One region of the Nonomuraea helvata genome, then DNA from elsewhere that is predicted to be linked to it. Evidence: predicted binding sites of a transcription regulator. Region 1 holds the regulator's gene; the other holds the start of a gene.

Region 1 (7,198 bases):
ACGGCCAGCGCTATCCGGCCGCCGGGCAGCTCCGCCACCGCCTGCCGCACGACCGGCGTGACCGCGCCCCGCAGCAGGTCGTGCTCGCCCAGCAGCTCCAGACCGGGGTCCGCCCGCTCGGCCAGCCGCGGCGCGTGTCCGGGGAGCAGCCTCGCCAGCTCTCCGGCGACCTCGGCGGCGGGCAGGCGGGAGATCGGCTCCAGCGGCCCGCCGGGGACCGCCTCGACCAGGACTGCGGAGGCCACGCCGTGCCTGGTCATCATCGGCATGCGGAGGATCTCTCCGCACCCGGGCGAGATGTTGTAGCTGAACATCGGGCCGAGGTCGAGACCGCCGTACAGCCCGGCCGTGAGGACGCGCTGCGGCCGGTCGAACGGCGAGCGCGCCGCGTCGCGCGGGAACAGCTCCGCCACCGAGCGCCGCCCGGCCGCCACCACCATCAGCTCGTGCTCCCGCGACCAGCGGGCCACCTGCGCCGCGTCGGGTGGCGTGCCGGTGACGACGACCTCGCCGCCCCGGCCGGTGAAATCGTCCAGGTACGCGGGCAGCAGCAGCCGGAAGTCGACCGCGTGGAACGGCTCGGAGATCCTGCCGACGAACTCCAGCGGCGGATCCCCCTTGATCGAGAGCCTGGCGGAGCCCATCAGGCACCCTGGATCCCGGTAGTGCCCGATGCCCAGCTCCCGCTCCCGCGCCAGGGTGTGTCCCATCCTGCTCACCGTGTTGGGCAGGCGCCCCGAGCGCAGGGCATCGGCGTCGGCCTCGACGTAGAGCGTGGCGTCGATGCCGAGCTGCTGCAGGCGCAGCGCGAGGGTCAGGCCGGAGACGCCGGCGCCCACGATCCCGATGCCTGCCATGAGAGGACCCCTTCCAGCCGGTACGGCACCAGTGGACACCGTGGGAGTCGCCGTTCGATAGCACTCCGGTGAACCCGGCAAACTGGAAGCGTGCCATCCACCCTGCCTGACGGCGATCCCGCGCCCACCACGGGCGAGCTGCCCGACAGCGCCCTGAAGGGCCTCGGCGAGCGGCCGTTCGGCTTCTACGTGCACGTGCCGTTCTGCGTGACCCGCTGCGGCTACTGCGACTTCAACACCTACACCGCCGCCGAGCTGGGCCCCGGCGCCTCGCAACGGGACTACGCGGACACGGTCGTCGAGGAGATCCGCCTCGCGCGCCGCGTCCTGGGCGCGGCCGACCTGCCGGTGGAGACGGTGTTCTTCGGCGGCGGCACGCCCACGCTGCTGCCTCCGGAAGACCTGTCCAGGATCCTGGCCGCGATTGACTCGGAGTTCGGGCTGCGGCCGGGGGCCGAGGTGACCACCGAGGCCAACCCCGAGTCCGTGGACCCCGCCTACCTCGACAAGCTCCGCCGGGGCGGCTTCAACCGGGTCAGCTTCGGCATGCAGAGCGCACGCGAGCACGTGCTCCAGGTGCTCGACCGCCGGCACACCCCCGGCAGGGCGGCGGCGGCCGTACGGGAGGCCAGGCAGGCCGGGTTCGAGCACGTCAACCTCGACCTCATCTACAGCACACCCGGCGAGTCCGACGACGACTGGCGGGCCTCGCTGGCCGCCGCGATCGAGGCCGGGCCCGACCACGTGTCGGCGTACTCGCTGATCGTCGAGGAGGGCACCAGGCTGGCGGTCAGGATCAGGCGCGGCGAGCTGCCCATGCCCGACGACGACGTGGCCGCCGACCGCTACCAGATCGCCGACGAGCTGCTGTCGCAGGCCGGGTTCGGCTGGTACGAGGTCTCCAACTGGGCCACCTCCGAGCAGGCGCGCTGTCGCCACAACCTGCTCTACTGGACCGGCGGCGACTGGTGGGCCGCCGGGCCCGGCGCCCACAGCCACGTCGGCGGCACCCGCTGGTGGAACGTCAAGCATCCGGCCGCCTACGCCCAGCGCCTGGCCGCCGGCGCCTCGCCCGCCCACGCGCGCGAGGTGCTCGGCGACGACGACCGGGCGGCCGAGCGGCTGATGCTGGAGCTGCGGCTGTCGTCCGGCTACCCGCTGGCCGAGGTGGCGCCCGCCGCACGCCCGGCCGTGGCGAGCGCCCTGGCCCGCGGGCTGCTGGAGCCCGGGCCGTTCAGGTCGGGCCTGATGGTGCTCACGCTCCAGGGGCGGCTGCTGGCCGACGCCCTCGTCAGGGATCTGCTGGTCTAGGTGATCATGCGGATGGAGAACGGGTAGCGGTACCTCTCGCCCCGGTTGGTGGCTATGGCGGCCAGGATGTGGAAGATCAGGGACAGCACCCAGATGACCGGCAGCAGGAGCAGGCCGATGAAGACGAACGCCAGGACGAAGGCGATGACGTAGCCGATGAACATCGTGATCTGGAAGTTGAGCGCCTCCGCCGCCTGATCCCTGACGTAGGGGGACTCGTCCTTCTTCATCAGGTAGATGATCAGCGGGCCGATCCACGAGACCAGCAGGCCGAGCAGGTGCGAGAGCATCGCCATGGTGGTGTCGTCGGTGCCCGGGCGGGGGCCGAACCTGCCGGGGACGTACGGCTCTCCCGGGGGCACGGCATATCCGTAGCCGGGCTGCGGCGGCGGGCCGTAACCGGGCGGGGGAGGGGCGTAGCTCGGGGGCTGCTGGCCATAACCAGGCTGGCCGTAGCCGGGCTGACCGTATCCGGGCTGGCCATAACCGGGCTGCCCGTAACCCGGCTGCCCGCCGTAGCCAGGCTGTCCGTAGTTCGGTTGTCCATAGCCGGGCTGGGATCCGGGTTGCTGCCCGTACCCGGGCTGGGATCCGGGTTGCTGCCCGTACCCGGGCTGGGATCCGGGTTGCTGCCCGTACCCGGGCTGGGATCCGGGCTGCTGACCGTAGCCGAGCTCGGAGCCGGGCTGCTGTCCGTAGGCCGGCTGCTGAGGGCCGGAGCCCTGGCTGGGCGGGATGTCAGACGGTGGGACGAAGCGGGTGGCGTCGTCGTCCGGCGCCGGCTGCGGCGGGTCCTGGCTCATGATGCCTCCGTAACGAAGTCGATCAGTTCCTCGACCCGGCCGAGGAGTTCCGGCTCCAGGTCTGCGTACGTGGAGACGGCGCCGAGGATCCGCCGCCACGCCTCCGCGGGCTCCATGCGCCAGCCCAGGGCGGCGATCACGCCCTCTTTCCACGGCACCCCGCGCGGGACGGCGGGCCAGGCCGGGATGCGCAGCACGGACGGCTTGACCGCCTCCCAGATGTCGACGAACGGATGCCCCACGACGAGCACGTCCGGCGAGGTGATCTCGGCCGCGATCCTGCTCTCCTTGGACCCGGGCACGAGATGGTCCACCAGCACCCCCAGCCGGCGCCGCGGCTCCGGGCCGAACTCGGCCACGATGGCTGGCAGGTGGTCCACGCCTTCCAGGTATTCGACCACGACCCCCTCGACCCGCAGGTCATGGCCCCAGATCTTCTCCACCAGGGCGGCGTCGTGCACGCCCTCCACGTAGATCCGGCTCTCCCTCGCGACTCTCGCCCGCAGCCCCTCCACGGCGATCGAGCCGGACGCGCTGCGCCTGGGGGCGGCGGGGGCCGCCGCCGGGCGTACCAGCGTCACGGGCCTGCCCTCCAGCAGGAACGCGGCGGGCGCGAGCGGGAACAGCCGGCGTTTGCCGAACCGGTCTTCGAGCGTCACGGCCTCCTTGTCGCAGGCCACCACCGCGCCGCAGAAGCCGCTGTCGGCGTCCTCCACGACGAGGTCCAGCTCGGCGGGCACTTTGGGGATCTTGCCCTTCCCCGGCCGCCGCCAATTTCCCGCCAGCACATCGCCCTCGTACACACGGGGACCGTAGCAAATCACCCGGTGACCGCAAGGCGCTTGCGCGCGCCGCTGCGGCGGACCAGGACGACGATCGTGCCGATGACGGCGACGAGCAGCCCCGCGCCCGGGATCAGGAGGAGCGCGGCCACACCGCCGGCGATCCCGCCCGCGGCCGAGGCCAGTGGACGGCCCACGCCGTAACGCACGTCGGCCTGCTCCTGGGTGGTGCAGGTGAGCTGGTAGTCGCCCTTGGACGGGGCGTTGATCACGAAGAGCTCCACCCAGGTGACGGATCCGGACGTGACCGTCTGCCTGCCCGTGGTCTTGGCGAGCTTGGCCTGGCCGGAGATCTCGCACACGTAGTTGACCTGCGTGTCGCTGGAGAGGTAGACCGCGGGCCGGTCTGCCGGGTCGACCGGGATCGTCACGCTTTCGCCGGCCGCGAACGTCCTGCTCGGGGCTATGTCGCTCACGCTGCTCACCAGGCCCGTGGAGAACACCACGACACCGGCGATCGCGCACACGACGAAGACGCCCCAGACGAGCCCGATCCACCACAGGCGCGGCTTGATGGCTTTCGAGTCGATTCGAGGGGGAAATTGGGGTTGTTGGCCGTATTGTCCGTACTGAGGAGGTGGGCCGTAGTGGGGCGGTGGGCTGTACTGCGGTGGCGGGCCGTACTGCGGCGCAGGCCCGTACTGCGGCGGAGGCTGCCCGTGGCCCGGCTGGGAACCGGGCTGGGGGCCGTAACCCGGCTGGGAGCCGGGCTGCGGGCCGTACGGCGGAGGGGGTGAATTGTCGCTCATGCCGGCAAGTGTGGTACTTGCCCCTTGTAAGAAGCTAGGAGCCAGGTTGCGACCTGCTGTTATCGCACCTTGTGGGCGAGAGCCGTACACTTGGCACTCAGGAACTCAGAGTGCTAGATGGTTGCGTTCCTCAAATGGCAGAGGCAGGAGGTGAGCACGTGCTCGACGATCGGAAGCTGGCGGTGCTCCGCGCCATTGTCGAAGACTACGTGTCCACCAACGAACCGGTGGGCTCCAAGGCGCTCGCCGAGCGCCACAACCTGAAGGTCTCCCCCGCGACGGTCAGGAACGACATGGCCGCGCTGGAGGAGGAGGGTTACATCACCCAGCCGCACACCAGCGCGGGCCGCGTGCCGACGGACAAGGGCTACCGCCTGTTCGTCGACCGGCTCTCGCAGGTCAAGCCGCTGTCGGCGGCCGAGCGCAGGGCGATCGAGACGTTCCTCGCGGGCGCGGTCGACCTCGACGACGTGGTCACCCGCACGGTCCGGCTGCTCGCGCAGCTGACCAGGCAGGTGGCGGTCGTGCAGTACCCGACGCTGACGCGTTCGACGGTCAGGCACGTCGAGCTGGTGCCGCTCAACGAGCGGCGGGTCATGCTCGTGCTGATCACCAACACCGGCCGCGTCGAGCAGCGGGTGATCGAGCTGCCCGAGGACGTGGATGACACCCGCGTCGCCCACCTGCGCGCGGTGTTCAACGCCTCCCTCGACGGCTGCGGCCTGAGCAACGTGCCCGAGCTGGTCGCCGACCTGCCCGAGCGGCTGCCCGCCGAAGACCGGCCCGCGGCGGCCACGATCCTGTCGGTGCTGCTGGAGACGCTGGTCGAGCGGTACGACGAGAAGATCGTGTTCGCCGGCGCGGCGAACCTCGCGGGCGCCGACTTCGCGACCGGCCTGCGTGACGTGCTCGAGGCGCTGGAGGAGCACGTCGTGCTCATGCGGCTGCTGGGCGAGACTTCCAACGACACCCCGTCCGCGCTCACCGTGCGCATCGGCTCCGAGAACCCCTACCTGCGGGGGACATCCATCGTCGCGACCGGATACGGTTCTGGCGACAACCAACTGGCCCGGCTCGGCGTGCTGGGACCGACGAGGATGGACTACCCAGTTACGATGGGCGCCGTGCGCGCGGTGGCACGCTACGTCAGCCAGATCCTGGCTGCATCATAAGAGGTCGATAAGTGGCAAACAGCGACTACTACGCCACCCTCGGGGTGCGCCGTGACGCCAGTCAGGACGAGATCAAGAAGGCGTACCGCCGCCTGGCCCGCGAGCTGCATCCCGACGTGAACCCTGATCCTGAGACCCAGGAGCGGTTCAAGGAGATCACGCAGGCCTACGAGGTGCTGTCCGACCCGAACAAGCGCCAGATGTACGACCTGGGTGGCGACCCGTTCGGCGGAGCGGGAGCAGGCGCGGGCGCCGGTGGCTTCGGAGCGGGCTTCCCGTTCAGCGACATCATGGACGCCTTCTTCGGCACCGCGGCGGGCGCCAGGGGGCCGCGTTCGCGTGCCCGCAGGGGGCGCAACGCCACCATCCGGGTCGAGCTGGACCTGCGCGAGACGGCGTTCGGCACCACCCGCGAGCTGGTCGTCGACACGGCCGTGCTCTGCGAGGTCTGCCACGGGGCGGGCGCGGCGCCAGGCACGCATCCCGACACCTGCGACATGTGCAGCGGGCGCGGCGAGATCTCCCAGGTCACCCGGTCGTTCCTCGGCCAGGTCATGACCTCGCGGCCGTGCCCGCAGTGCGGCGGGTTCGGCACCATCATCCGCCACCCCTGCCAGGAGTGCTCCGGCGACGGCCGGGTGCGCACCCGCCGTACGATCAAGGTCCGCATCCCCGCGGGCGTCGAGGACGGCACCCACATCCAGCTCGCCGGCGAGGGCGAGGTCGGCCCCGGCGGCGGCCCGCCCGGAGACCTGTTCCTGGAGATCGTCGAGCGTGCTCACGAGATCTTCGAGCGGCGCGGTGACGATCTCCACTGCACCGTGCAGATCCCGATGACGGCCGCCGCGCTCGGCACCATCCTGGCGGTCGAGACGCTCGACGGCTCCGAGGAGGTCGACGTCCGCCCCGGCACGCAGTCGGGCCAGGTCATCACCATGTTCGGGCGGGGCGTGCAGCGGCTCAACGAGTCCGGCCGCGGCGACCTGCTGATCCACGTCAACGTCGAGACCCCGACCCGTCTCGAGCCGGCGCAGGAGGAGCTGCTGCGCGAGTTCGCCAAGCAGCGCGGCGAGGAGCGGCCGCCGGGCAAGTTCGCCCCCGGCCAGCAGGGCTTCTTCTCCCGGCTGCGCGACGCCTTCAACGGCAGGTGACGTGACCGTCCCGGTGTTCCTGTCCGAGGAGCTGGACGGGCCCGAGCTGACGCTCGCCGGTCCCGAGGGACGGCACGCGGCCTCCGTGCGCCGTCTGCGGGCCGGTGAGCGGGTCGATCTGACGGACGGCGCCGGTACGGTCGCCGAGTGCGTCGTGCGCGAGGCGCTGAAGGACTCACTCAGGCTCGACGTGCTGCGCCGCTACGAGGTCGAGCCGCCCGAGCCGCGGTTGGTCGTCGTCCAGGGGCTGCCCAAGGGCGACAGAGGTGAGCTGGCGGTCGAGATGATGACCGAGGCGGGCGTCGACGTCATC
Region 2 (7,198 bases), on a different contig from region 1:
GGCGCAGGCGCTGGTGCTGCGCGACATCGTCCAGCTCGACTACAACGAGGTGGCCGAGCAGCTCGGCATCCCGCTCGGCACCGCCAAGTCGCGCATTCACCAGGCGCGGAAATACGTGCAGGGCGTGCTGGGTGATGACTATCGTTGAGACATCGCATCTCACCTGCTGAGACAAGTGGCCATTTAGGCCCCCTGGGCAGGTAGAGTCCATTTCAACAACTGAATATTGCTCATCCAGAGGGGTGGAGGGACCGGCCCTACGAAGCCCCGGCAACCCTCCCGGCTTGAGGCTCGCGACCTGGCGAGGCCGACCGGGACAAGGTGCCAATTCCGGTCTGCGGTCAAGGTGGCCGCGGGCGAAGATGAGGGAAGGCCTCGCTTCATGTCGCTCGACTTTGGTCCTGCTGTCGGTCTGTCCTGCCGCGAATGCGGTACGCGTTACCCCCTCGGTCCCAGCTTCGCGTGTCTGGAGTGTTTCGGGCCGCTCGAAGCGGCCTATTCCTTCGGCACCGTGACCCGCGCGGACATCGAGTCGGGTCCATCCAACATCTGGCGTTACCGGTCGTTGCTCCCCGTTCCTGTCGATGTCGCCAGTAAGCCCAACATGAACCCCGGATGGACCAAACTGGTCAAGGCCGGAAACCTTGGGCGCGCGCTCGGTCTGAAGTCCCTGTACGTCAAGGACGACTCGGGCAACCCCACCCATTCATTCAAGGACCGCGTGGTCGCCATCGCCGTCGAGGCGGCGCGTAACTTCGGCTTCCACACGCTTTCCTGCTCCTCCACCGGCAATCTCGCGGGCGCGGTCACCGCCGCGGCGGCGCGGGCCGGGCTCGAGGCGTGCGTGTTCATCCCGGCCAACCTCGAAGCGGCCAAGATCGCCATGGCCCGGGTGTTCGGCGGCAAGCTGATCGGCATCGACGGCACGTACGACGAGGTCAACAGGTTCTGCTCCGAGCTGATCGGCGACCCGCTGGGCGACAAGTGGGGGTTCGTCAACGTCAACCTGCGGCCGTACTACGCCGAGGGCTCGAAGACGCTGGCCTACGAGATCGCGGAGCAGCTCGGATGGCGGCTGCCCGAGCAGATCGTCATCCCGATCGCCTCGGGCTCGCAGCTCACCAAGATCGACAAGGGTTTCCGTGAGCTGGTGCAGCTGGGCCTGGTCGAGGACACGCCGTACAAGATCTTCGGGGCGCAGGCGGCCGGGTGCTCGCCGGTCTCCACCGCGTACAAGGCGGGGCACGACGTCGTACAGCCGGTCAAGCCCGACACCATCGCCAAGTCCCTGGCCATCGGCAACCCGGCCGACGGGCCCTACGTCCTGGACATCGCCCGGCGCACCGGCGGGGCCGTCGAGGACGTCACCGACCCCGAGATCGTGGCCGCGATCAAGCTGCTGGCCTCGACCGAGGGCGTGTTCGCCGAGACGGCGGGCGGGGTGACCGTGGGCGTGCTGAAGAAGCTCGCCGAGAGCGGGCGGCTCGATCCCGAGGCCGAGACCGTGGTCCTCAACACCGGCGACGGACTCAAGACGCTCGACGCGATCAGCGACGACGCCAAGCCCACGGCCGTGATCCGGCCCTCCCTCGACGCGTTCCGCGCGGCTGTCTGACAACCAGGAAAGGCGAGTTTAACCATGAGCGTTACTGTGCGGATTCCCACCATTCTGCGCACGTACACCGGGGGTAACGCGGAAGTCAGTGGCGAGGGCGCGACTCTTCGTGACGTCCTCATCAAGCTCGACTCCGACTACCCGGGGATCGGCGCGAGAATTTTGGATGAATCGGGCAAGATTCGTCGTTTCGTCAACGTTTACGTTGGGGAAGAGGACGTCCGATTCGCCGAGGGGCTCGACACTGCAGCCCCTGAGGGCACTCAGATCTCTATCATCCCGGCGGTCGCCGGCGGCTGAGTGCTATAGATCACATCCTTGAAGGCGCCCCTAGTGGGCGCCTTCTGCTTTTCCAGGGCAAATGAACGTTTCATGGAGCTTGGATGCGGAGAAATGCTTCTTTTGTGGATTGACTCTGTTGCCAAACCCCGTGCCACAGGTATGGTCGAGGGCGATCGTCTGGCTGATTTTCCGTTATGTCAGTCGATTACGGGTCTCGCGGAGGAATGGGCGAGATCTGTGGGCCCAGTAAGAGGAGTCGGAAGTGGCGCAGGGCACCGTCAAGTGGTTCAACGCGGACAAGGGCTACGGCTTCATCGCGGTAGACGGTGGTAAGGATGTATTCGTCCATTACTCAGCGATACTGATGGACGGGTACAGAGCTCTCGAACAGGGGCAGCGCGTCGAGTTCGAGATCACGCAAGGCCAGAAGGGTCCCCAGGCAGAGGCCGTTCGCGCGGTCTGACACGCCCCACCTGGTATGCACCGGCAGGATCGCGCGGTAGCGCAGTCCGTGCGAGCCTGCCACCTTTCTTTCGTCGACTCGGGTGCGGCGAGCTACATGGGGCAGCTCGCCGCGCTCTGTTCATGGCCTCTGCTCCGCAGAGGCGCGCTCGGTCGCTTTGAGCCGTTGCCTTCCCTCGTCACTCCGGTCGCTACGCTCCCTGCGTTCCTCAGTCCAGGCAACGGCGCTCCCTCGCTCTGTTCATGGCCTCTGCTCCGCAGAGGCGCGCTTGGTCGCTTTGAGCCGTTGCCTTCCCTCGTCACTCCGGTCGCTACGCTCCCTGCGTTCCTCAGTCCAGGCAACGGCGCTCCCTCGCATGTTCAGGGGGTCGGCGCCTCCCCACCAGGGAAGGAACACCCGGGGGGTGGGCTCTCGCTTGCACTCGGCAGGGTAGAGTGCTAAACAGTTCGTTGGCACTCTCTGATGCAGAGTGCCAACGATTGGATCGGGACGATGGGGTCTGCCGAAGGAGACGCTGACCCATGCCGTCGCGGGCGTCGGCTCGGTCCACGACAAGCCACCCTGCATCTGGGAGGTCTAGCCTTATGGCAGCCAAGATGATCGCGTTTGACGAGGACGCCCGGCGCGGTCTCGAGCGCGGTATGAACCAGCTCGCCGACGCCGTCAAGGTGACCTTGGGTCCCAAGGGCCGCAACGTCGTGCTGGAGAAGAAGTGGGGCGCTCCCACGATCACCAACGACGGTGTGTCCATCGCCAAGGAGATCGAGCTCGAGGACCCCTGGGAGAAGATCGGCGCCGAGCTGGTCAAGGAAGTCGCCAAGAAGACGGACGACGTCGCGGGCGACGGCACCACGACCGCCACCGTGCTCGCCCAGGCGCTGGTGCGTGAGGGTCTGCGCAACGTCGCCGCCGGCGCCAACCCGATGGCTCTGAAGAAGGGCATCGAGGCCGCCGTCGAGCGCGTCAGCGAGGAGCTCTCCAAGCTGGCCAAGGACGTGGAGACCAAGGAGCAGATCGCCTCCACCGCCTCCATCTCCGCCGCCGACCCCGAGATCGGCTCGCTCATCGCCGAGGCGATGGACAAGGTCGGCAAGGAAGGCGTCATCACCGTCGAGGAGAGCAACACCTTCGGCCTCGAGCTCGAGCTCACCGAGGGCATGCGCTTCGACAAGGGCATGACGTCGATGTACTTCGTCACCGACTCGGACCGCATGGAGGCCGTGCTCGAGGACCCGTACATCCTGATCGTCAACAGCAAGGTCTCGGCCAACAAGGACCTGCTGCCGCTGCTCGACAAGGTCGTCCAGTCGGGCAAGCCGCTGCTGATCATCGCCGAGGACATCGAGGGCGAGGCCCTGGCGACCCTGGTCGTCAACAAGATCCGTGGCCTGTTCCGCTCCGTGGCGGTCAAGGCTCCGGGCTTCGGTGACCGCCGCAAGGCCATGCTCAACGACATCGCCATCCTGACCGGCGGCCAGGTCATCGCCGAGGAGGTCGGTCTCAAGCTCGAGAACGCCACCCTCGACCTGCTCGGCCGCGCCCGTAAGGTCGTGGTGACCAAGGACGAGACCACGATCGTGGACGGCGCCGGTGACGCCGAGCAGATCGCCGGCCGGGTCAACGAGATCCGCGCCGAGATCGAGCGCACCGACTCCGACTACGACCGCGAGAAGCTCCAGGAGCGCCTGGCCAAGCTGGCCGGCGGCGTGGCCGTCATCAAGGCCGGCGCCGCGACCGAGGTCGAGCTGAAGGAGCGCAAGCACCGCATCGAGGACGCCGTGCGCAACGCCAAGGCGGCCGTCGAGGAGGGCATCGTGCCCGGCGGTGGCGTGGCGCTGCTGCAGGCCGGCGCCAAGGCGTTCGACAAGCTCGAGCTCAACGGTGACGAGGCCACGGGCGCGGCGATCGTGCGCAAGGCCCTCGAGGAGCCGCTGAAGCAGATCGCCGTCAACGCCGGCCTCGAGGGCGGCGTCGTGGTGGAGCGCGTTCGCAACCTCACCCCGGGTGAGGGCCTGAACGCCGCTTCCGGCGAGTACGTCAACATGTTCGAGGCGGGCATCCTCGACCCGGCCAAGGTGACGCGCTCCGCGCTGCAGAACGCCGCTTCCATCGCGGCGCTCTTCCTCACCACCGAGGCCGTCATCGCGGAGAAGCCCGAGAAGACCCCTGCCGCTCCGGCCATGCCGGGCGGCGGCGACATGGACTTCTAGGTCTCTCCTCGCCGCAAGAGCGAAGGGCGGTCCGGGTCTTCCCGGGCCGCCCTTGTGCGTCTCATGACAGATCCGCTGGTCATACCCCGTAGACGGGAATGATGTGGCCGCGGGCCAGGGTGTTGGCGGTGATGTTGAAGCCCACCACCGCCGCGCTGACGTCGCCGTCCACGCCCAGCTTGTCGACCCCCAGCGCGTGGACCGTGAAGACGTAGCGGTGCGGGGCGCCGGGAGGCGGGGCCGCGCCGCCGTACTCCTTCTTGCCGTAGTCGTTGCGGGCGTGGACCGCCCCGGCGGGCAGGCCCTTGAACTCGGGGCCGGTGCCCGCGCCCCCGGGCAGCTCGGTCACGGAGGCAGGCAGGTCGAACAGCAGCCAGTGCCAGAAGCCGCTGCCCGTGGGGGCGTCGGGGTCGTAGCAGGTGACCGCGTAGCCACGGGTCTCGGCGGGCGCGCCCGACCAGCGGAGATGGGGCGACTGGTTCTGGCCCGTCATGCCCCAGTCGTTGAAGGCGTGGAGGTCGCTCAGCCTCTCGCCGTCCCGGACGTCGTCGCTCTCGACCACGAGCGCGGGAACCGACGGCAGGTATTCGTGTGGCAGCGGTGCGGGCACGGCATCCTCCTAGGGTGAGAGCTGCTTGCCCAGCCATCCTAGAAGCGGCCGTGCCCGCCGCCGGTCAGGTGATCGCGCGGCTACGTCGGCAGCTGCGCGGGCAGCGGCTTGTCGTGCAGGACCGTCAGCGACGTCACCGCTCGGGTCAGCACCACGTACAGTCTGGCCAGGCCCCGGGGCTCGGCCGCGACGATGTCCGCGGGCTCCACGACGATGACGTGGTCGTACTCCAGGCCCTTGGCCAGGGTCGCGGGGACGATCAGCAGGCGGTGCTCCTCGGCGGAGTCCGGGTCGAGCACGGCATGGGGAACGCCGGCCAGCGCGCGCGAGACGTCGGCGACCAGGGCGTCCGGGACGATGACGCCGATGGAGCCCTCTTTGGCCAGGGCCTCCGCGGCCGCCTCCGCGACCGAGCCGCCGGGACGCACGGTGAGCGAGCCGACGCCCGGGCGGAGCGAGCGGGGCGCGGCCAGGTCGGGGGCGATGGAGGGGAGCAGGTGGGCAGCGTAGTCGAGGACCTCCCTCGGCACGCGGAAGCCGAGCGTCAGCTCGGTCACCTCGCCCTCGCGCTGGCCCAGGTGCTCGAGCACCGACTTCCAGGAGCTGGTCGACCACGGGGTCGTGCCCTGGGCCAGGTCTCCGAGTACGGTGGCCGAGCCGTTGCGGCAGCGGCGGCCGAGCGCTCTCAGCTGCATCTCCGAGAGGTCCTGGGCCTCGTCCACCACCAGGTGGCCGAGGGACGGGGTGCGTTCCATCAGGTCGCGGAGCTCGTCCAGGAGCGCGGCGTCAGCGGCCGACCATTTGGCGGACTTCCAGCTCCGGTACGGCTTCCGCCAAATGAGCATTTCTTGCTCTTCAGGCGACAAATCGGATTTAGCTGCTTTGACGGCTGCAGCGAGAAATTCCGGGTCGGAGAGCAGGCGATAAAGGACCTGTTCTGGCGTTAGTTTTGGCCAGACCGTATCCACGAGCTGCTTCACCGGTTTCGACCTGGCCACGGCGTCCTGCACTCGGTCGTCGGGCGATTCGCCGCGCTGCTCCATTCGCACCAGCACCATATGGGCCAGTCGCTGGGCCAGCGCCGCCCGGCCCGGGTTGTATCGCGTCGTGCCGCGCAGGGAGGCGACGATCTCGCGTACCTCGTAGTCGGCCACCCGGAAGCGGTACGCCCCCTTCGTGAAGACGATGCCCTCCTCCGGCTTCACGATGTGCAGCCAGAGCGCGCGCTCGAGCACCGGCGCCATCCTGGCGTCGCCCTTCACGGCCGCCACCATCGGGTCCTCCGGCGCCGCGTGCTCGCCGAGCAGTCCCGCGACCGTGGTCTGGTCGACCTTGACCTCGCCGAGCGCGGGGAGCACGGAGGAGATGTAGGAGAGGAAGGCGCGGTTGGGTCCGACGATCATGACGCCGGCCCTGGCGAGGCGCTCGCGGTGGGTGAACAGCAGGTACGCCGCCCGGTGCAGGCCCACGGCGGTCTTCCCGGTGCCCGGGGCACCCTGGACGCATACCGTCTGGGCGAGGGCGGAGCGGACGATCTCGTCCTGGTCCGGCTGGATCGTGGCGACGATGTCGCGCATCGGGCCGGTTCGGGGGCGTTCGATCTCCTCGGTGAGGATCTTCGACGGGCCGATCTCGACGCCCTCGCCGAGCGGCTCGTCCTCGAACGCCGTCAGCGCGCCGCCGTGGTAGCCGAAGCGGCGCCGCCGTACGACGCTCATGGGGTCGGCGGGGCTGGCCTGGTAGAACGCCCGCGACACCGGGGCGCGCCAGTCGATGACCAGGGGCTTGCTGTGGCCGTCGTGCACGTGGCGGCGGCCGACGTAGATCGTGCTCGGGAGGTCGTCGTCCGAGGCGCGGTCCAGGCGGCCGAAGAACAGCGGCGTGTCGGGATGGTCGGCGAGCGCAGCCACCCGCTGGTCGAGGAGGGCCTGGAGGATCTGCTGCGAGACCCAGTCACCCGCCGCGTCGGCGGACAGCGACTGGGCGTGTGCGCGCATGGCCTTGAGCGCGGCTCTGGA

What was found. Region 1 encodes HrcA, which represses chaperone genes, less so after heat shock. Its sites were predicted from a motif close to TTGGCACTCTCNNNNNGAGAGTGCCAA; they were not measured.
Region 2: a site for HrcA is predicted at 2,810-2,836, ahead of groL (chaperonin GroEL). Genes of this name have one in related genera too.

The regions. Positions count from the first base shown of each region.
Region 1 is NZ_BAAAXV010000001.1:2,236,721-2,243,918, reverse strand. Features, by position in the region: gene ABD830_RS10365 (styrene monooxygenase/indole monooxygenase family protein) at 1-857, opposite strand, end outside; gene hemW (radical SAM family heme chaperone HemW) at 948-2,168, shown strand; gene ABD830_RS10355 (DUF4870 domain-containing protein) at 2,165-2,971, opposite strand; gene ABD830_RS10350 (DUF3097 domain-containing protein) at 2,968-3,774, opposite strand; gene ABD830_RS10345 (hypothetical protein) at 3,792-4,562, opposite strand; gene hrcA (heat-inducible transcriptional repressor HrcA) at 4,721-5,734, shown strand; gene dnaJ (molecular chaperone DnaJ) at 5,746-6,885, shown strand; gene ABD830_RS10330 (16S rRNA (uracil(1498)-N(3))-methyltransferase) at 6,887-7,198, shown strand, end outside.
Region 2 is NZ_BAAAXV010000009.1:2,661,710-2,668,907, forward strand. Features, by position in the region: gene ABD830_RS45750 (RNA polymerase sigma factor) at 1-148, shown strand, start outside; SAM riboswitch class I at 228-369, shown strand; gene thrC (threonine synthase) at 383-1,615, shown strand; gene ABD830_RS45760 (MoaD/ThiS family protein) at 1,640-1,915, shown strand; gene ABD830_RS45765 (cold-shock protein) at 2,160-2,360, shown strand; gene groL (chaperonin GroEL) at 2,945-4,570, shown strand; gene ABD830_RS45775 (YbhB/YbcL family Raf kinase inhibitor-like protein) at 4,650-5,180, opposite strand; gene ABD830_RS45780 (HelD family protein) at 5,261-7,198, opposite strand, start outside.